2 regions of the Streptomyces sp. NPDC093795 genome follow, and region 2 is predicted to be linked to the other one. Evidence: predicted binding sites of a transcription regulator. Region 2 holds the regulator's gene; the other holds the start of a gene.
What was found. Region 2 encodes HrcA, which represses chaperone genes, less so after heat shock. Its sites were predicted from a motif close to TTNGCACTCNGNNNNNCNGAGTGCNAA; they were not measured.

Region 1: groL (chaperonin GroEL) is a predicted target of HrcA. The motif match lies at 2,323-2,349, and genes of this name have one in related genera.

What each region holds. Positions count from the first base shown of each region.
Region 1 is NZ_JBIWIO010000001.1:873,870-883,838, forward strand. Features, by position in the region: gene ACIRB7_RS04210 (SRPBCC family protein) at 1-407, opposite strand, end outside; gene groL (chaperonin GroEL) at 563-2,191, opposite strand; gene ACIRB7_RS04220 (cold-shock protein) at 2,500-2,703, opposite strand; gene ACIRB7_RS04225 (MoaD/ThiS family protein) at 3,128-3,406, opposite strand; gene thrC (threonine synthase) at 3,449-4,753, opposite strand; SAM riboswitch class I at 4,771-4,916, opposite strand; gene ACIRB7_RS04235 (glucosyl-3-phosphoglycerate synthase) at 5,037-5,978, shown strand; gene ACIRB7_RS04240 (hypothetical protein) at 6,017-7,351, shown strand; gene ACIRB7_RS04245 (trehalose-6-phosphate synthase) at 7,467-8,822, shown strand; gene ACIRB7_RS04250 (winged helix-turn-helix transcriptional regulator) at 8,812-9,156, opposite strand; gene ACIRB7_RS04255 (NAD(P)-dependent oxidoreductase) at 9,254-9,969, shown strand, end outside.
Region 2 is NZ_JBIWIO010000002.1:452,961-462,929, reverse strand. Features, by position in the region: gene ACIRB7_RS07085 (tetratricopeptide repeat protein) at 1-1,017, opposite strand, end outside; gene ACIRB7_RS07080 (16S rRNA (uracil(1498)-N(3))-methyltransferase) at 1,095-1,838, opposite strand; gene ACIRB7_RS07075 (nitronate monooxygenase) at 1,835-2,926, opposite strand; gene dnaJ (molecular chaperone DnaJ) at 3,059-4,198, opposite strand; gene hrcA (heat-inducible transcriptional repressor HrcA) at 4,199-5,218, opposite strand; gene ACIRB7_RS07060 (MBL fold metallo-hydrolase) at 5,367-6,095, shown strand; gene ACIRB7_RS07055 (DUF3097 domain-containing protein) at 6,106-6,906, shown strand; gene hemW (radical SAM family heme chaperone HemW) at 7,146-8,387, opposite strand; gene ACIRB7_RS07045 (AMP-dependent synthetase/ligase) at 8,449-9,969, opposite strand, start outside.

The DNA of each region.
Region 1 (9,969 bases), on a different contig from region 2:
GCCTCCAGCGCCTGGTCCCTGATCTCGTTCGACGGCCAGAAGGACGTGCTGGTCAGGGCCGTGCCGCCGTCCGGGGTGGCGTCGAAGCTGAGCGTCACCCGGACCGGTTCCCCGTCCGGCATCTGCTCGAAGACCTCCGTGTAGTCGAGCCGTTCCGCCGGGACGACCTCCTCGTACGTACCGGAGAAGACGATCTCCTGACCGTCGGGGGCGGTCTGGCCCCAGCGCCACGCGCCGCCCACCCGCAGGTCGATGTCGACGACCGTGGTGGTCAGCCCGGACACCCCGTACCACTCCCGTACGTGCGCGGGGTCCGTCCACGCCTCCCAGAGGCGCGCCGGCGGGGCGTCGAAGGTGCGGGTGATGACCAGCTCGCGGTCGGCCGGCGTGGTGAGCAGGGTGACCATGGCTTCGATCCCTTCCCGAAGAGACCATTCCAGGATCGCCCCGCCCACCCCTCGGGGCACTTCCTGCCGGGAAACGCCCGAGGGCGGCACCCCCGTGGGGGTACCGCCCTCGTTCTGTTCTTCGCGTTCAGCGATGAACCACCGATCCCGAAGGATCAGAAGTCCATGTCACCGCCCGGCATGCCGCCGCCGGCCGGCGCGGACGACTTCTCCGGCTTGTCGGCGATGACGGCCTCGGTGGTGAGGAACAGCGCGGCGATCGACGCGGCGTTCTGCAGCGCGGAGCGCGTGACCTTCGCCGGGTCGATGATGCCCTCGGCGATGAGGTCGACGTACTCGTTGGTCGCGGCGTTCAGGCCGTGACCGACGGGCAGGTTGCGGACCTTCTCCGCCACGACGCCGCCCTCGAGGCCGGCGTTGACCGCGATCTGCTTCAGCGGGGCCTCGAGGGCCAGCTTCACGATGTTCGCGCCCGTGGCCTCGTCACCCGTGAGGTCGGCCTCGAGCTTCTCGAAGACCGAGGAGGCCTGGAGCAGGGCCACGCCGCCGCCGGCGACGATGCCCTCCTCGACGGCCGCCTTCGCGTTGCGAACGGCGTCCTCGATGCGGTGCTTGCGCTCCTTGAGCTCGACCTCGGTCGCGGCACCGGCCTTGATGACGGCCACGCCGCCGGCCAGCTTCGCGAGGCGCTCCTGGAGCTTCTCACGGTCGTAGTCCGAGTCGCTGTTCTCGATCTCGGCGCGGATCTGGTTCACGCGACCGGCGACCTGCTCGCTGTCACCGGCACCGTCGACGATGGTGGTCTCGTCCTTGGTGATGACGACCTTGCGGGCGCGGCCCAGCAGGTCGAGGCCCGCGTTCTCCAGCTTCAGGCCGACCTCCTCGGAGATGACCGTGCCGCCGGTGAGGATGGCGATGTCGTTCAGCATGGCCTTACGACGGTCGCCGAAGCCCGGGGCCTTGACCGCGACGGACTTGAAGGTGCCGCGGATCTTGTTGACGACCAGGGTCGACAGGGCCTCGCCCTCGACGTCCTCGGCGATGATCAGCAGCGGCTTGCCCGACTGCATGACCTTCTCCAGGAGCGGGAGCAGGTCCTTCACGGAGGAGATCTTGGAGTTGACGATCAGGAGGTACGGGTCGTCGAGGGACGACTCCATGCGCTCCATGTCGGTGGCGAAGTACGCCGAGATGTAGCCCTTGTCGAAGCGCATGCCCTCGGTGAGCTCGAGCTCGAGCCCGAAGGTCTGCGACTCCTCGACGGTGATGACGCCTTCCTTGCCGACCTTGTCCATCGCCTCGGCGATGAGCTCGCCGATCTGGGTGTCGGCGGCGGAGATGGAGGCCGTCGAAGCGATCTGCTCCTTGGTCTCGACATCCTTCGCCTGCTCGAGGAGGGCGCCGGAGACGGCCTCGACGGCCTTCTCGATGCCGCGCTTGAGGGCCATGGGGTTGGCACCGGCGGCGACGTTGCGGAGGCCCTCGCGGACGAGCGCCTGGGCGAGAACGGTGGCGGTGGTCGTACCGTCGCCGGCGACGTCGTCCGTCTTCTTGGCGACTTCCTTGACCAGCTCGGCGCCGATCTTCTCGTACGGGTCCTCGAGCTCGATCTCCTTGGCGATGGAGACACCATCGTTGGTGATCGTGGGGGCGCCCCACTTCTTCTCGAGGACGACGTTGCGACCCTTGGGGCCGAGGGTGACCTTGACGGCGTCAGCGAGCTGGTTCATGCCGCGCTCGAGACCGCGCCGGGCCTCCTCGTCGAACGCGATGATCTTGGCCATGTGAAGTGGTCCTCCCGGACATGGGGTGGATAACGCTCCAGGACCGCGCCGACGCCCGCGACGGACGGCCTCCGGAGCTCCGTGTGGTTCCTTGCCCCACCCGGCCGGCGACCTCGTCGTGCCCGATCCTCGTAGCACTCTCACGTGCCGAGTGCTAACGCCAATGATTAGCACTCGACCCATGCGAGTGCAAGCGACTCTCGGTTTTCGAGAAGGGTCGACGCCCCCGGGAACGCACGAGGGGCCCGTATCCCCTCAGGGATGCGGGCCCCTCGACGGCGTTGCGTCGGTGGCCGATCGCGCCGCGCTCAGACGGCGAGCTTGACCATGTCCGCCTGCGGACCCTTCTGGCCCTGCGAGATCTCGAACTCGACTCGCTGTCCCTCTTCGAGGCTGCGGTAACCATCCATCTGGATCGCGCTGTAGTGGACGAAAACATCCGCACCACCGTCGACCGCGATGAAGCCGTAGCCCTTCTCCGCGTTGAACCACTTGACGGTGCCCTGAGCCATGCCTAACTCCCCTATTACTGGCCCTTGCGCGGGGCCCGCACTTCGCGGGTCCCGGGTCAGACCCTGCGCCGGAACGCGTCGACCGCGGCTGAATGTATCTGCCCAACTGCCCTCTGCAACAGGTCAATCGAGCGAGATTTCTGGGCGTCACGGAAAGGTGAATCGGGGAGAATCCCTTTAATTCCAGGGCAAGTCGGGCCCGGCAAAGTACGCAGAAGGTACACAAGGCGCACACACTTTGGCTGCTTCTTGTCGCGCGGGGACGCATTCTCATATGCGTCCGGCATGAGCAGCGGAGGGGACTTCCCCAACTCTACCCCGCTCAACCATGCAGAATTGCCCCCTCCGCTTTATGGCGCGGAAGGGGCAATTCGAGATCTTCGAGAAAGACGGGACAGCCGAGAGGACTCAGCGGCCCCGGCGCTCAGCAGCCGCCGGCGACCGCCGGGATGATCGAGACGCCCGCGCCCGCCGGCGTCGCCGTCTCCAGGCCCTGCTCGAAGCGCACGTCGTCGTCGTTGACGTACACGTTGACGAAGCGGCGCAGCTTGCCCTGGTCGTCCAGGACGCGGGCGGCGATGCCCGTGTGGTTCTTCTCCAGGTCCGCGATGACCTCGGCGAGGGTCGCGCCCTCGGCCTGGACCTCGGACTGCCCACCCGTGTACGTGCGGAGGATGGTGGGGATGCGGACGTTCACGGCCATGTGTCTTCGTAACCTTTCAGTGGGCCAGGAAAGCGGGCCGGCTCAGAGCGCCAGGCCGGCGTCGCGGAACGCGTCCAGGCTCGGGCGGATGGTGACGGTCGCCTGAGAGGTGTCGGCCACCGCGTCCAGGGTCTTGAGTCCGTCGCCGGTGTTGAGGACGACGGTGGTGAGGTTCGGGTCGATCAGCCCGTTCTCGACGAGCTTCTTCGCGACGCCGACGGTCACGCCGCCCGCGGTCTCGGCGAAGATGCCCTCGGTCTGCGCGAGCAGCTTGATCGCGTCGACGACCTGCTCGTCGTTCACGTCCTCCACGGCGCCGCCGGTGCGGCGGGCGATGTCGAGGACGTACGGGCCGTCGGCCGGGTTGCCGATGGCGAGCGACTTGGCGATCGTGTTCGGCTTCTGCGGGCGGACGACGTCGTGGCCGGCCTTGAAGGCGACGGAGACCGGGGAGCAGCCCTCGGCCTGGGCGCCGAAGATCTTGTACGGCTTGTCCTCGACGAGGCCCAGCTTGATGAGCTCCTGGAGCCCCTTGTCGATCTTGGTGAGCTGGGAGCCGGAGGCGATCGGGATGACGAGCTGGTCGGGGATGACCCAGCCGAGCTGCTCGCAGATCTCGTACGCGAGCGTCTTGGAGCCCTCGCCGTAGTACGGGCGGAGGTTGACGTTCACGAAGCCCCAGCCCTCGCCGAGCGGGTCGCCGATGAGCTCCGAGCAGAAGCGGTTGACGTCGTCGTAGTTGCCCTCGATGGCGACGAGGTCACCGCCGTAGACACCGGCCATGACGACCTTGCCCTGCTCCAGGTCGTGCGGGATGAACACGCAGGAGCGGAAGCCGGCGCGGGCGGCGGCGGCGCCGACGGCGCCGGCCAGGTTGCCGGTGGAGGAGCAGGAGAGGGTGGTGAAGCCGAAGGCGCGGGCGGCCTCGATGGCCTGGGCGACGACCCGGTCCTTGAAGGAGTGGGTCGGGTTGCCGGAGTCGTCCTTGACGAAGAGCTTGCCGGGGGCGACGCCGATCTCGCGGGCGAGGTTGTCGGCCTGGACGAGCTTGGTCCAGCCCGGGTTCAGGTTCGGCTTGTCGGCGACGTCGGCGGGGACGGGCAGCAGAGGGGCGTAGCGCCAGATGTTGGCGGGGCCGGCCTCGATCTGCTTGCGCAGCGCCTCGGGGTCGCCGGTGGGGAGCTCGTACGCGACTTCGAGAGGTCCGAAACAGAGCTCGCAGGCGAAGATCGGACCGAGTGCGAAGACTTCACCGCATTCGCGACAGGAAAGCCCGGACGCGGGACCGAGGTCGACGGTGCTCGCGGTGTTCGCGGAGGTCGCGGGGGTGGCGGTCTGTACAGCCATGGAGGGGAGGCCCTTTCTCCTCATCTTTCCCATGACGAATTTTTCGCCATGAGACGGATTTGGCACCTTCCCTAGTCGGGGACCTCGCCTGGAGGACAAGTAACCGACTGGAGGGTTGCCGGGGCTTCAACGGGCCGTTTCCCTCTGCCCCTCTGGATGAGCGGTATTCGGTTGTGTAACGCGGGCGGCACCCCGACATGCATCGGGCATCCGCGTTGTTCAAGACTGTAACCGAAGGCATGGACGGTTGAGATGGTCGTCCGAACCGCGAGATGGAGATCACGTGCTGGAAGAGGTGGAGCGCTGGCTGGACCGGCGGTCCTGGTCCGTGGCCGACCGTCCGCTTGAGCGGGTTCTCGCCGCCAAGCGGGGGACGAGGGTCAGCGTGGTGCTGCCCGCGCTCAACGAGGAGGCGACGGTCGGGGACATCGTCTCCGTCATCCGGCGCGAGCTGATGAGCGAGTCGGTGCCGCTCGTCGACGAGCTGGTGGTGATCGACTCGGGCTCCACGGACCGTACGGCGGAGGTGGCGGCCGCGGCCGGGGCGCGGGTGGTCGCGCGGGACGCGATCCTCCCCCGGATCCCGGCGGTGCCGGGCAAGGGCGAGGTCCTGTGGCGCTCACTGATGGTGACGAGCGGGGACGTCGTCTGCTTCGTGGACGCGGATCTGCGGGACTTCTCCGCGGACTTCGTGACGGGGATCGTGGGCCCGCTGCTCACGGACCCGGACGTGGACTTCGTGAAGGCGATGTACGACCGACCCCTCGGCGACGCCCCTGGTCAGGGAGGCCGCGTCACGGAGCTGGTGGCGCGCCCGCTGCTCAACCTGCACTGGCCGCAGCTGGCCGGCTTCGTGCAGCCGCTCGGCGGCGAGTACGCGGCGCGCCGCTCGCTGCTCGAACGGCTGCCCTTCCCCGTCGGTTACGGAGTGGAGCTGGGGCTGCTCGTCGACGCCCTGCACACGGTGGGCCTCGACGCGCTCGCGCAGGTGGACGTGGGGGTGCGCAAGCACCGGCACCAGGACGGGCAGGCGCTCGGCCGGATGGCGGCGGCGATCTACCGGACGGCGCAGCTGCGGCTGTCGCGGGGGCATCTGGTGCGGCCGCTGCTGACCCAGTTCGAGCGGGGCGAGTCGGGGTTCACCCCGCGGACGTACGCCGTGGACACGGAGGAGCGGCCGCCGATGGCCGAGATCGTGGAGTACGCGCGCCGCCGCGTGGCGTAACGCCCCATGATGATGTGTTTTGCCTACATTGCCCTTTTATGCGCTTCAGACAACATCACCTGGGCAAGGTGCTCGCGGCCGTCGTGCTGATGGCGGGCTCGGGCTCGCTCGCGCTCACCACGGCGGGACCGGCCGCGGCGGACGTGGTCGAGCCCTTCGGCAAGCGGTACGACGAGTCCCTGTACGGCGACTTCACCACGATCGGCGACACGGTCATGGGCTGCCCCATCGCCCCCGCCGGCCCGGCCGCCCGCTGCGCCGGCGCGGGGGGCGGCTACGGCTCCGGCACCGGGCGTCTCGCGATCCCGGCGGGCGCCGAGGTCGCGTACGCCCGGCTCTTCTGGGGCGGCAACGACGGCACGTACCAGGGCCCGGGCGGTGTGCCCCTCAGTCGCTGCGACCTCTCGGGCCCGGAGGTCGTCCCCTCGCCCGGCGACCCCTCGACGACCGCCCCGGTGATCAGGGTCGGCGCGGGCCCCGCGACCCCCGTCTCGATCGACAGCATGGTCACGGACCCGCCCGCCACCGGAGGACCGCACTACTACACGGGCGAGTCCGACGTGACCGCCGCCTTCAAGGGCCTCAAGGGGACGGACGCGCGGATCGCGGTCGGCAACATCTGGGCGGCGAACGGCAAGGGCTGCGTGGCGGGCTGGTCCCTGACGGTCGTCCACCGGTTCCCGGGCCCGGACCCGGTCCGCGCGCCCGAGCGGCGGAACGTCCAGGTGCATGGCGGCCACGTCCTCCAGCGCTCGACCTCCCCCGCGACCACGGTCACCGTCGGCGGCTTCCACCGGGGGCCGGGCACGGTACGGGCGAGCGTGAACGCGTACGGGGGCGACCGGAACGCCCCGGGCGCGTCGTTCCTCGTCAACGGCAAGAGGGTCACCGAGAGCCGCACCCGCGACACCGACGGCTTCGTCCAGGCCTTCGACGTCCCGGACGGCGCCGTCCCGGCCGGCGCGACCTCGGCCGACCTGACCTTCTCCCCGAGCGGCGACACCTACGTGCCCTCGGCCCTCGCCTTCTCCGTACCGCTGCCGGATCCGGAGCCCACGAAGGCGGCGAGCCCCGACAAACCGAAGCCGACACCCACACCGACCCGGACCCCGGCACCGACCCGGCCCCCCACTCCGACCCCGACCCCGACCCGGACCCCCACCCCGACGCCGACCCCGGTGGACCCGACCCCCGCATCCCTGGCGTTCCCCGCTCCCCCGGCCCCGCCCGCCCCCGGCCCCCAAGGGAACAGCGGCTCGATGGCCGAGACCGGCGGCAACGGCGAGCGGCTGTGGCTGCTGGGCGCGCTCGCCCTCGCGCTCGCGGCGACGGGCCTGGTGGCGAAGGCGGCGATGCGCGGCCGGCGCGACTGACAGGCGACCGACAGGCGACGGACAGGCGACTGACCTGCGGCAACTGAGCGTGTCCGGAACCAGCCATCTCGTATACGTACGTTTGAGCGTTTACGGGACGGGCTAGGTTCGCCACATGGCTACTGTGCTCGTGGCATCCAACCGGGGCCCGGTCTCGTACAAGCTCGACGAGGCCGGCTCGCTCGACGCCCGCAGGGGCGGTGGCGGTCTGGTCTCGGGCCTGAGCGCCGTCTCCTCCCAGGACAGCCTGTGGGTGTGCGCGGCACTCGGCGCGGGCGACCGCGAGGCCGTCAGGCGCGGGGTGGGCGAGCCGGGCGTACGGATGCTGGACATCGACCCGGACACGTACACCGACGCGTACAACGGCATCGCGAACTCGGTGCTGTGGTTCCTCCACCACCATCTGTACGACGTCCCGCGCGAGCCGGTCTTCGACGCGGAGTTCCGGCGCCTCTGGGAGTCGTACCAGAGCTACAACCGCGCCTTCGCCGAGGCGCTGGCCGCCGAGGCGGACGAAGGCGCGGCGGTCCTGGTGCAGGACTACCACCTGGCCCTGGTGCCGGGGCAGCTCCGGGAGCTCCGCCCCGACCTGCGGATCGCCCACTTCACGCACACGCCGTGGGCCTCGCCGGAGTACCTGCGGATGCTCCCGGACGACATCCGCGAGGAGCTGCTGCGGGGGATGCTCGGCGCGGACCAGCTGGGCTTCCACACGGAGGAGTGGGCGACGGCGTTCCGGAACTGCGCGGGCGACGGAGCCGCGGGCACCCGGGTCGAGGTGTATCCCCTGGGTGTCGACGCCGACGAGCTGAGGGCGCTCGCGCACCGGCCCGTGGTGGACGAGCGGCTGGCCGGGCTCCGGGCTGATGTCGGCGACCGGAAGACCATCGTCCGGGTGGACCGCACCGAGCTGTCGAAGAACATCCTGCGCGGCCTGCTCGCCTACCGCGAGCTGCTGACCACCCACCCCGAATGGCGGGACCGGGTGGTCCACCTGGCCTCGGCGTACCCCTCACGGCAGGACCTGGAGTCGTACCGGGCGTACACGGCCTCGGTGGCGGCCCTCGCGGACGAGATCAACGCCGAGTTCGGCACGCCGGACTGGGAGCCGGTCATCGTCTCCGTCCAGGACGACTTCCCCCGCTCCCTCGCCGCCTACCGGCTCGCGGACGTGGCCCTGGTGAACCCGGTCCGCGACGGCATGAACCTGGTCGCGAAGGAGATACCGGTCGTCTCGGAGGCCGGCTGCGCCCTGGTCCTGTCGACGGGCGCGGGCGCCTACGACGAGCTGAAGGAGGACGCCCTCACGGTGAACCCCTTCGACGTCTCGGAGACCGCCGAGGCCCTCCACAGGGCCCTGTCGATGCCCCCGTCCGAACGCGCCGACCGCTCGAAGCGCCTCGCGGCGGCGGCCACGGCCCTGCCCCCACAGCGCTGGTTCCTGAACCAGCTGGAGGCGCTCAGGGCGTAGGGGTAACCCGCTCCCGCCCCCATGCCGCCAACGGCTCCAGGGCCTCGTTGAGGCGGATGCCGTCCTTCGTGAGGGCGTATTCGACTCGGGGCGGGACCTCGTCGTAGGAGACGCGGTCCACGATGCCGTCCGTCTCCATCTCGCGCAGGTGGGAGGCGAGGACCTTCTCCGTGATGCCCGGGACCATCCGGCGCAGCTCGCCGAAGCGGCGGTGCGGCTGTTGGTGGAGGGCCCAGAGGATGAGGACCTTCCACTTGCCGCCGATCACCTCCATCGCGGTGTCGATCCCGCAGACGTGCCCGTCCTCGGCCCCCGGCCGGTTCAGCGTCGTCATGTGCCCACCCCTCTGACCTGTTCGCTCACCCCAGGGTAACCACCCACTCCAGAGTGGGTACTTGAGCAGGTCAGAGGCCTGCCGCAGTCTTGTGGACATGACACAGAACACCGCTGAGAAGTCCCCCGTCACCCTGCTCGGCCTCGGTGCGATGGGCACCGCCCTGGCCCGTACCTGGCTCGAAGCCGGTCACCCGCTCACCGTCTGGAACCGCACCCCGGCCCGCGCCGAGGCGCTCGTCCCCGAGGGCGCGAAGGCCGCCGACAGCGCCGCCGCGGCCGTCTCGGCCGGCGCCCTCGTGATCGTCTGCCTCCTCGACGACGCCTCCGTCGGCGCGGCCCTCGACGGCGTAGACCTGACCGGCAAGGACCTGGTCAACCTCACCACCACGACCCCCGCCCAGGCCCGCGCCCGTGCCGCGTGGGCCGAGGAGCGCGGGGCCCGCTACCTGGACGGCGGCATCATGGCCGTCCCGCCGATGGTCGGTGTCCCGGAGGCCGGCGGGTACGTCTTCTACAGCGGCTCGCGGGAGCTGTTCGAACTCCACCGCGAGACCCTCGCCGTCCCGGTCGGCACGACCTACGTCGGTGAGGACGCCGGGTTTGCGGCGCTGCACGACGTGGCCCTGCTGAGCGCCATGTACGGCATGTTCGGGGGCGTCGCGCACGCCTTCGCCCTGATCCGCAGGGAGGACATCGACCCGACCGCGTTCGCCCCGCTGCTCTCCGGCTGGATCGCGGCGATGGCGGGCCCCTCCGTGCTGCAGACCGCCGCCCAGCTGAAGAGCGGCGACTACACCAGGGACGTGGTCTC
Region 2 (9,969 bases):
GAGCGCGATGTCCACGTCCCAGGGCACGTTGGTGGCGGCGAGCACGAAGACACCCTCGTTGCCGGCGCCGCTCGCGATGCCGTCGAGCTCGGTGAGCAGCTGGTTGACGACGTTGCGCAGGCCGCTGTGGGCCGTGCGGGAGCGCTTGGCCCCGAGGGCGTCCAGCTCGTCGAGGAAGACGACGCAGGGGGCCTGGCGGCGGGCGGTCTCGAAGATGTCGTGGATGTTCTTCTCGGAGGCGCCGATCCACATGTCGAGGACGTCGGAGAGCGAGACGGTGAGGAAGTTGGCGCCGAGTTCGCCCGCGACGGCCCGCGCGATGAAGGTCTTGCCGCAGCCGGGCGGCCCGTAGAGGAGCAGTCCGCCGCGGAGCGACTTGCCGTAGAGGCGGCGCAGTTCGGGGTTGCGCATGGGCGCGAGGAACGCGGCTTCGAGCCGGTCCTTGACCTCTTCCATGCCGCCGACGTCGGCGAGGCGTACGGCACCGGGGGCGTCGACGTCCCAGGCGGCGGCGTCCCCGGCGACACCGTCGCCCTCGGCGGCCAGCGGGGCCTCCAGGAAACGGGGCCCGACGAGGTCCTGGACCTGCTGCTCGGCGGCGTCCCAGTCGAAGGAGGGCCGGTCGACGGGCTCCTCGGAGGCCCCGGCGTCCGGCTCGTCGGAGGTGCCGGCAACCGGCTTGTCGGCAGGCTTCTCGACGGGCTTGTAGACGGGCTTCTCGATGGGCTTGGCGACGGGCGGGTCGACCGGCTTCTCGATGGGCTCGTCGACGGGCCCGGCTACGGGCTGCTCTACGGGCTCGGCGACGGGCGGCACGCCCATCGCCCGCATCATCAGGGCACGCGCCTCCGCGTCCCCCGGCGCGTGCTGGAGCGCGACCGCCGCTTCCGTGACGGCCTCGTCGTTCCGGCCCTCGGCGAGGAGGAGTTCGGCGAAGTGAAGACGCAGGGGTACGTCACCGGGGGCGGCTGCCACGGCGGCGCGCAGACTGCGGATCAGGGGGGACTCGTCGGCCATGCGGTCAGCCTAAGGACCGCCCGGCGGCGGCCGTCCACCGGGTTCCGCCGTACACAACCCGGACGAGACACCGCGCCCTAGCTCCAGCGCCCCGTCCGCCCCAGGACGAGCGCCGTCGCCGCCGTGCCGGCCGTGGATGTGCGCAGCACGCTGCGGCCCAGCCGGTACGGCTTCGCGCCGGCCTCCTCGAACGCCGCGAGCTCCTGCGGCGAGACCCCGCCCTCGGGGCCGACGATCAGCACGATCGAGCCCTTCTCGGGGAGTTCGGCGGTGGCGAGCGCGCCGCTCGGATGGTCGCGGTCCTCGTGCAGGACGGCCGCGAAGTCGGCGCCCGCGAGGAGCGCGGCGACCTGCTTGGTCGACATCAGGTCGGCGACCTCGGGGAACCGGGTGCGGCGCGACTGCTTGCCGGCCTCGCGCGCGGTGGACCGCCACTTGGCGAGCGCCTTGAGGCCCCGGTCGCCCTTCCACTGGGTGATGCAGCGGGAGGCGGCCCAGGGCACGACGGCGTCCACCCCGGTCTCCGTCATGGTCTCGACGGCGAGTTCACCCCGGTCGCCCTTGGGGAGGGCCTGGACCACGGTGATCCGGGGCTGCTCCTCGGGGTCCTCGTGGTCGGTGGACACCTGGACGGTCAGCCGGTCCTTGCCCTCGGCCGTGAGCACCACGCAGTCGGCCCAGCGGCCCCGGCCGTCGGTGAGGACGACGTCCTCCCCGCCCTGGAGCCGCTTCACGGAGACGGCGTGCCGCCCCTCGGACCCTTCGAGGACGAAGGTGCCGGTACCGGGCACGGTGTCGACGACGAAGACGGGTGCGGTCATGAGGCGCTCCTGTGGGCGGACCCGGAGAGGTCGGAGAGGGCGGTGTCGAGTTCGGCGGCCAGCACCTCGACCAGCTGCCCGGCGGGGAGTTCGCGGGCGAGCCGGTGGCCCTGGCCGGCCCACAGGGCCATGCCCTGGGCGTCGCCCGCGGTGGCGGCGGCCTTGCGGATCGGGGCGGTGAGGTGGTGGATCTCCGGGTAGGCGGAGGGGGCGTACGGCCCGTGTTCGCGCATGAAGCGGTTGACGAGGCCGCGGGCCGGGCGCCCGGTGAAGGCCCGGGTGAAGGCGGTGCGGGTGAACAGCGGGTCGGTCAGGGCCCGCTTGTGCAGCGGGTGGGCGCCGGACTCGGGGCAGCAGAGGAAGGCGGTGCCGAGCTGGGCGGCGTCGGCTCCCGCGGCGAGGACGGCGGCGATCTGGGCGCCGCGCATGATCCCGCCGGTGGCGACGATCGGCAGGGCGACGCTCTCGCGGATCCGGGTGAGGAGGGCGAGCAGGCCGGTGCCCTGGGCGCCCTCGTCGGCCGGGTCGTCGCGGTACGTGCCCTGGTGCCCGCCGGCCTCGGCGCCCTGGACGCAGACGGCGTCGGCGCCGGCCCGCTGGGCGGCGTGGGCCTCGTCGGCGGAGGTGACGGTGACGATCGTGAACGTACCGGCGCGGGCGAAGGCGGCGAGCGTCTCGGGCGCGGGGCAGCCGAAGGTGAAGGAGACGACGCGGACCGGGTCCTCCAGGAGGATGGCCAGTTTGGCGTCGTAGCCGTCGTCGCGGCAGTCGTCGGCCTCGCCGAGCGGGGTGTCGTACCAGGTGGCCTCGCCGGCGAGCTGGTGACGGTAGACCTCGACGGCGGCGGGGTCGGCGGACGGTCCGCTCCGGGGCAGGAAGAGGTTGACGCCGAAGGGGCGTGCGGTGAGCCCGCGTACCTGCTTGATCTCCTGGTACAGCCCTCCGGCCGTCTTGTACCCGCCGGCCAGGAAGCCGAGCGCCCCGGCCTCGCAGACGGCTCCGACCAGCTCGGGACAGGAGGCGCCACCCGCCATGGGGGCCTGCACGATCGGATGCCGAGAGAGATCGTTCAGTGCGGTGGTGGACATATGGGCATCGTGCCATGCCCCTGCTGCCGCGCCGAATTCGTACGTCAGGTACGGAAGATTCGTACGTCAGGTACGGAAAGGGCGGGACGGCTCGACGCCGCCCCGCCCCCTACTCTCCGTTTCCGGGTCGGATCAGGTCCGCCCGTTGAACGCATCCTTCAAGCGCGAGAACAGACCCTGCTGCCCCGGCTGGAACTGGCCGGTGGGCCGTTCCTCGCCGCGCAGCTTGGCCAGTTCGCGCAGGAGCCGTTCCTGCTCGGCGTCGAGCTTGCCGGGGGTCTGCACCTCGACGTGCACGATCAGGTCGCCCCGGCCGTTGCCGCGCAGGTGGGTGATGCCACGGCCGTGCAGCGGGATCGACTGGCCGGACTGGGTGCCCGGACGGACATCGATCTCCTCGAGTCCGTCGAGGGTCTGCAGCTGCACCTTGGTACCGAGCGCGGCCGCCGTCATCGGGAGGGTGACCGTGCAGTGCAGGTCGTCGCCGCGCCGTTGGAAGGTGTCGTGCGGGGTCTCGTGGATCTCGACGTACAGATCGCCGGCGGGGCCGCCGCCGGGGCCGACCTCGCCCTCGCCCGCGAGCTGGATCCGGGTGCCGTTGTCGACACCGGCCGGGATCTTGACCGTCAGCGTCCGGCGCGAGCGCACGCGCCCGTCGCCGGCGCACTCCGGGCACGGCGTCGGGACGACCGTGCCGAAGCCCTGACACTGCGGGCAGGGGCGGGAGGTCATGACCTGGCCGAGGAACGACCGGGTGACCTGGGAGACCTCGCCACGGCCGCGGCACATGTCACAGGTCTGCGCGGAGGTGCCGGGCGCGGCACCCTCGCCCGAGCAGGTCGTACAGACGACCGCCGTGTCGACCTGGATGTCCTTGGTCGTGCCGAAGGCCGCCTCGTTGAGGTCGATCTCCAGCCGGATCATGGCGTCCTGGCCACGGCGGGTCCGCGAGCGCGGGCCGCGCTGCGAGGCCGTGCCGAAGAAGGCGTCCATGATGTCGGAGAAGTTGCCGAAGCCACCGGCCCCGAATCCGCCCGCGCCGCCTCCGCCGGAGGCCGAGAGCGGGTCGCCGCCCAGGTCGTAGACCTGCTTCTTCTGCGGGTCCGAGAGGACCTCGTAGGCGGCGTTGATCTCCTTGAAGCGTTCCTGCGTCTTCGGATCGGGATTGACGTCCGGGTGCAGCTCGCGGGCGAGCCTCCGGAATGCCTTCTTGATCTCGTCCTGGGAAGCGTCGCGGCGCACGCCGAGTACGGCGTAGTAGTCCGTGGCCACTTACGACTCCGCCAGGATCTGTCCGACGTAACGTGCCACTGCGCGTACCGCTCCCATCGTTCCGGGGTAGTCCATGCGGGTCGGTCCGACCACGCCGAGTTTGGCGACTGCCTCGCCGCCCGAACCGTAGCCGACCGAGACGACGGACGTGGAGCTCAGCCCCTCGTGGGCGTTCTCGTGCCCGATGCGTACGGTCATGCCCGATTCCTTGGCCTCGCCGAGCAGCTTGAGGAGGACGACCTGCTCCTCCAGGGCTTCAAGGACAGGCCTGATCATCAGGGGGAAGTCGGGGCCGAAGCGGGTGAGATTGGCGGTGCCGCCGATCATCAGCCGCTCCTCGTGCTCCTCGACCAGGGATTCGAGGAGGGTCGCGAGCACGGTGGTGACCGTGGCGCGGTCCTCGGTCTCCTCGAAGGACTCGGGGAGGTCCTGCACCAGCTGCGGCACGTCGGCGAACCGCCGGCCGACGACCCGGCTGTTGAGCCGGGCCCGCAGATCGGCGAGGGAGGTCTCGCCGAAGGGCGCGGGGCAGTCGATGACCCGCTGCTCGACGCGGCCGGTGTCGGTGATGAGCACCAGCATCAGGCGGGCGGGAGCCAGCGCGAGCAGCTCCACGTGCCGGACGGTCGAACGGGTCAGCGAGGGGTACTGGACGACGGCGACCTGGCGGGTCAGCTGCGCGAGCAGCCGCACCGTGCGGCCGACGACGTCGTCCAGGTCCACCGCGCCGTCGAGGAAGTTGTGGATGGCCCGGCGCTCGGGCGTCGACAGCGGCTTGACGCCGGCGAGCCGGTCGACGAAGAGCCGGTAGCCCTTGTCGGTCGGGATGCGGCCGGCGCTGGTGTGAGGCTGGGCGATGAAGCCCTCCTCCTCGAGCACGGCCATGTCGTTGCGCACGGTGGCGGGCGAGACGCCGAGCTTGTGGCGCTCGGTGAGCGCCTTGGAGCCGACGGGCTCCTCCGTCCCGACGTAGTCCTGGACGATGGCGCGCAGGACCTCGAGTCTGCGTTCGCTGAGCATCGTGCGCACCTCCAGCTGTCGACGTCGTTCCGGTTGCTCCGCTTTTGGCACTCACCCTGCCCGAGTGCCAGCGATCCCCCGGCCAGTGTACGGCGGCCGACGACGCTCCTGGCAAGGAGGCGGCGCCCCCACCGGCTAGCGTCGCTGTATGGACGTGGATTGGGAAGCGTACGGATGGGAGCGGCTCGCGGACGGGGTGGGCCGGCGACGGCTGCCCGGCTGGGACGCCACGGTCGGACTGGTACTGGGCGAACGGGCGGTGCTGCTGTACGACACGGGCTCCTCGCTCGCGGAGGGCGCCGAGCTGCGGACTCAGATCGCGGGGCTGACGGGCGGCCGGAGAGTGACGCACATCGCACTGAGCCACCCTCATTTCGACCATGTGCTGGGCACGGCGGCCTTCGCGGGCGCGGAGGTCTTCGGCGCGGTCGGCTCGGACGCGCTGCTCGGCGGGGCGCGGGCTCGGGAGGAGCTGCGCGGGGACGCGGTACGGCACGGGCTCGACGCGGCAGCGGCCGCGGAGGCCGCGGACGTCCTGGTGGCGCCGCGGCACGTGGTCTCCGGCGAGTGGACGCTCGATCTGGGCGGCCGGCAGGTCCTCCTGGCGAACGTCGGCCCCGGCCACACGGGCCACGACCTGGTGCTCCTGGTGCCGGGCGGTCCTGAGGTGGTCTTCTGCGGCGACCTGGTCGAGGAGTCGGGCGAGCCGCAGGCGGGCCCGGACGCGATCCCCTCCCGCTGGCCGGACGCCCTGGACCGGCTGCTGCGGCTCGGCGGCGAGGACGCGGTGTACGTACCGGGGCACGGGGCGGTGGTGGACGCCACGTTCGTACGACTCCAACGGGAGGAACTGGCAACGCGCTTCTCCGTCGCATAACGTCGCCCGAATGCGCAGCTACGACCCCGATCTCACGCCCGCCTGGAAGCGCTCGGCACCCGTCCCGGAGGTCCCGGCCGACCGTGATCTGGTCGTCGAGGAGGTCACGACGGGTTTCTGCGGGGCGGTGATCCGCTGCGAGGCGGGCACGGTGACCCTGGAGGACCGCTTCGGCAAGCACCGGGTGTTCCCGCTGGACCCGCGCGGCTTCCTCCTGGAGGGCCGGGTGGTGACCCTGGTCCGCCCGTCCGCGGCCCCCGCCCGCCCGACCCGCACGGCGTCGGGCTCGGTGGCGGTCCCGGGCGCACGCGCGCGGGTGGCGCGAGCGGGCCGGATCTACGTGGAGGGCCGCCACGACGCCGAGCTCGTGGAGCGGGTCTGGGGCGACGACCTGCGGATCGAGGGGGTCGTCGTGGAGTATCTGGAGGGTGTCGACGACCTGCCGGCGATCGTGGCGGAGTTCGCCCCGGCGCCGGACGCGCGTCTGGGGGTCCTGGTGGACCACCTGGTCCCGGGCTCGAAGGAGTCGAGGATCGCCGCCCAGGTGACCTCGCCCGACGTGCTGGTCGTGGGCCACCCGTACATCGACGTCTGGGAAGCGGTGAAGCCGTCGTCCCTGGGCATCCCGGCCTGGCCACGGGTCCCGAGGGGCCAGGACTGGAAGACGGGCGTGTGCCACGCCCTGGGCTGGCCGGAGAACACGGGGGCGGCCTGGCAGCACATCCTGTCGAGAGTCACGACCTACAAGGACCTGGAACCGCAACTCCTGGGCCGAGTAGAAGAACTGATCGACTTCGTAACAGCCCCGTAGGCCCCGCGGTGGGCATCGCCCCACCTTGCACCCACCCACCCCGTTGCGGGCAACCGCCCCACCTTGCACCCACCCACCCCGTTGCGGGCAACCGCCCCGCCTTTGCCCCCACCCACCCCGTTGTGAGCAACCGCCCCGCGCCCACCCACCCCGTTGTGGGCAATCGTTCCGCTGGGGCGGAACGGGTGGGCACAACGGAACGGCGCCCTGAGCGGCGCCTCGCCCCCCGCGCCCGAACCTCAGTCCACCAGATCCCGCACCACCGCATCGGCGAGCAACCGCCCCCGCAGCGTCAGCACGGCCCGCCCGCGAGCGTACGGCTCAGCCTCCAGCAGCTCGTCCGCCAGCGCCCGCTCAGCCGCAGCAAGCCCAGCCGGCCGCAGCAGCGACAACTCGACACCCTCCCGAAGCCGCAACTCCAGCAGCACCCGCTCCACCCGCCGATCCTCGTCCGACAACAGCTCCCGCCCCGCCCCCGGCGACCGCCCCCCGGCAAGCGCCGCCGCATACGCACCGGGATGCTTCACGTTCCACCACCGCACGCCCCCCACATGGCTGTGCGCCCCGGGACCGGCCCCCCACCAGTCCGCCCCGCGCCAGTACAGCTCGTTGTGGAGGCAGCGCCCGGCCTCCGAGGTGGCCCAGTTGGACACCTCGTACCAGTCGAACCCGGCCTCGGCGAGCACGGAGTCCGCGATCAGGTACCGGTCGGCGTGCACGTCGTCGTCGGTCATCGGCACCTCGCCGCGCCGGATCCGGCGGGCGAGCTGCGTCCCCTCCTCGACGATCAGGGCGTACGCGCTGACGTGGTCCGGCCCGGCGCCGATCACCGCGTCGAGCGAGGCCCGCCAGTCGTCGTCGGACTCCCCGGGCGTCCCGTAGATCAGGTCCAGGTTCACGTGCTCGAACCCGGCGGCCCGCGCCTCGGCGACGCACGCCTCGGGGCGCCCGGGCGTGTGCGTGCGGTCGAGGATCTTGAGGACGTGCTGCTTGGCGCTCTGCATGCCGAAGGAGATCCGGTTGAAGCCCCCGGCCCGCAGCTCCTCCAGGTACGCCGGGTTCACGGACTCCGGATTCGCCTCGGTCGTCACCTCGGCGTCGTCCGCGAGCCCGAACTCGTCGCGTACGGCCGCCAGCATCCGTACGAGATCACCGGCGGCGAGCAGCGTCGGCGTACCCCCGCCGACGAAGACGGTCCGCACGGGCCGGGGGTCGTCCCCGAGCACCTTCCGGGCGAGCCGGATCTCCTCGGCGACCTGCTCGGCGTAGTTGTCCCGGGAGGCGAGCACGCCCCCGGTCCCCCGCAGCTCACTGGCCGTGTAGGTGTTGAAGTCGCAGTAGCCGCAGCGCGTGGCGCAGTACGGCACGTGCAGATAGAACCCGAGGGGCCGCTCGGCCGCCCCTTCCAGGGCGTGCGCGGGCAGCGCCCCGGTCTCGGGCACGGATTCACCATCGGGCAGTACGGAAGGCATGAGCCCCATTGTCCCGTACTGCCCGAGGTACGCGTCCGGCCTGTGGACAACCTCTCCACAGGGTCGGGGGTCAGGACTCCCGCGACCCCGAGTACATCTCCTCGATGAGGTGCTTGTACTCGCGCTCCACCACCGGTCGCTTCAGCTTCAGCGACGGCGTCAGCTCGCCGTGCTCGATGTCGAGGTCCCGGGGCAGCAGCCGGAACTTCTTGATCGTCTGCCAGCGCTGGAGGCCTTCGTTGAGGCGGTCGACGTAGCCCTGGATCATCGCCACGGTCTGCGGGGCGGCGACGACCTCGGCGTACGACTTGCCCGCGAGGTCGTGCTCGGCGGCCCAGCCGATGAGGGCGGGCTCGTCGAGGGCGATCAGGGCGGTGCAGAAGTTCCGGTCGGCGCCGTGGACCAGGATGTTGGAGACGAACGGGCAGACGGCCTTGAACTGGCCCTCGACCTCGGCCGGCGCGATGTACTTGCCGCCGGACGTCTTGATCAGGTCCTTCTTGCGGTCGGTGATCCGGAGGTAGCCGTCGGCGGACAGCTCGCCGATGTCACCGGTGTGGAACCAGCCGTCGGACTCCAGGACCTCGACCGTCTTCTCGGGCAGGCCGTGGTAGCCCTCCATGATGCCGGGGCCGCGCAGCAGGATCTCGCCGTCGTCGGCGATCCGGACCTCGGTGCCGGGGAGCGGCTTGCCGACGGTGCCGGTGCGGTAGGCCTCGCCCGGGTTGACGAAGGAGGCGGCGGAGGTCTCCGTGAGGCCGTAGCCCTCCAGGATGTGGATGCCGGCGCCGGCGAAGAAGTAGCCGATCTCGGGGGCGAGCGCGGCGGAGCCCGAGACGCAGGCGCGCAGGTTGCCGCCGAAGGCTTCGCGGATCTTGCTGTAGACGAGCGCGTCGGCGACCTTGTGCTTGGCGGTGAGGCCGAAGGGCACGGAGGCGGTGCCCGTGCGACGGAAGTTGTCCTGGCTGGCCTTGGCGTACTCGCGGGCGACGCCGGCCGCCCACTGGAAGATCTTGTACTTGGCTCCGCCGGCGGCGCGGGCCTTGGCGGCGACGCCGTTGTAGACCTTCTCGAAGATGCGGGGCACTGCGGCCATGTAGGTCGGCTGGACCACCGGCAGGTTCTCGATGATCTTGTCGACGCGGCCGTCGAGGGCGGTGACGTGTCCGACCTCGATCTGGCCGGAGGTGAGGACCTTGCCGAAGACGTGCGCGAGGGGCAGCCACAGGTACTGGACGTCGTCCTGGGTGACGAGGCCGGTGGCGGCGATGGCCTTGGCCATGTACGACCAGTTGTCGTGCGGGAGGCGGACGCCCTTGGGGCGGCCCGTGGTGCCGGAGGTGTAGATGAGGGTCGCGAGCTGGGTGGGGGTGATCGCCGCGACCCGCTCCTTGACGGCCTCGGGGTGCTTCTCCAGGTAGGCCCGGCCGCGCGCCTCGAGCTCGGCGAGGGAGAGGACCCACTCGCCGTCGCTCTCCACTCCCGTGGCGTCGATGACGACCACGTGGTGGAGGTTCGGCAGGTCGGCGCGGCGCTCCACGGCCTTGGCGAGCTGGGCCGCGTCCTCGGCGATGAGGACCTTCGACTCGGA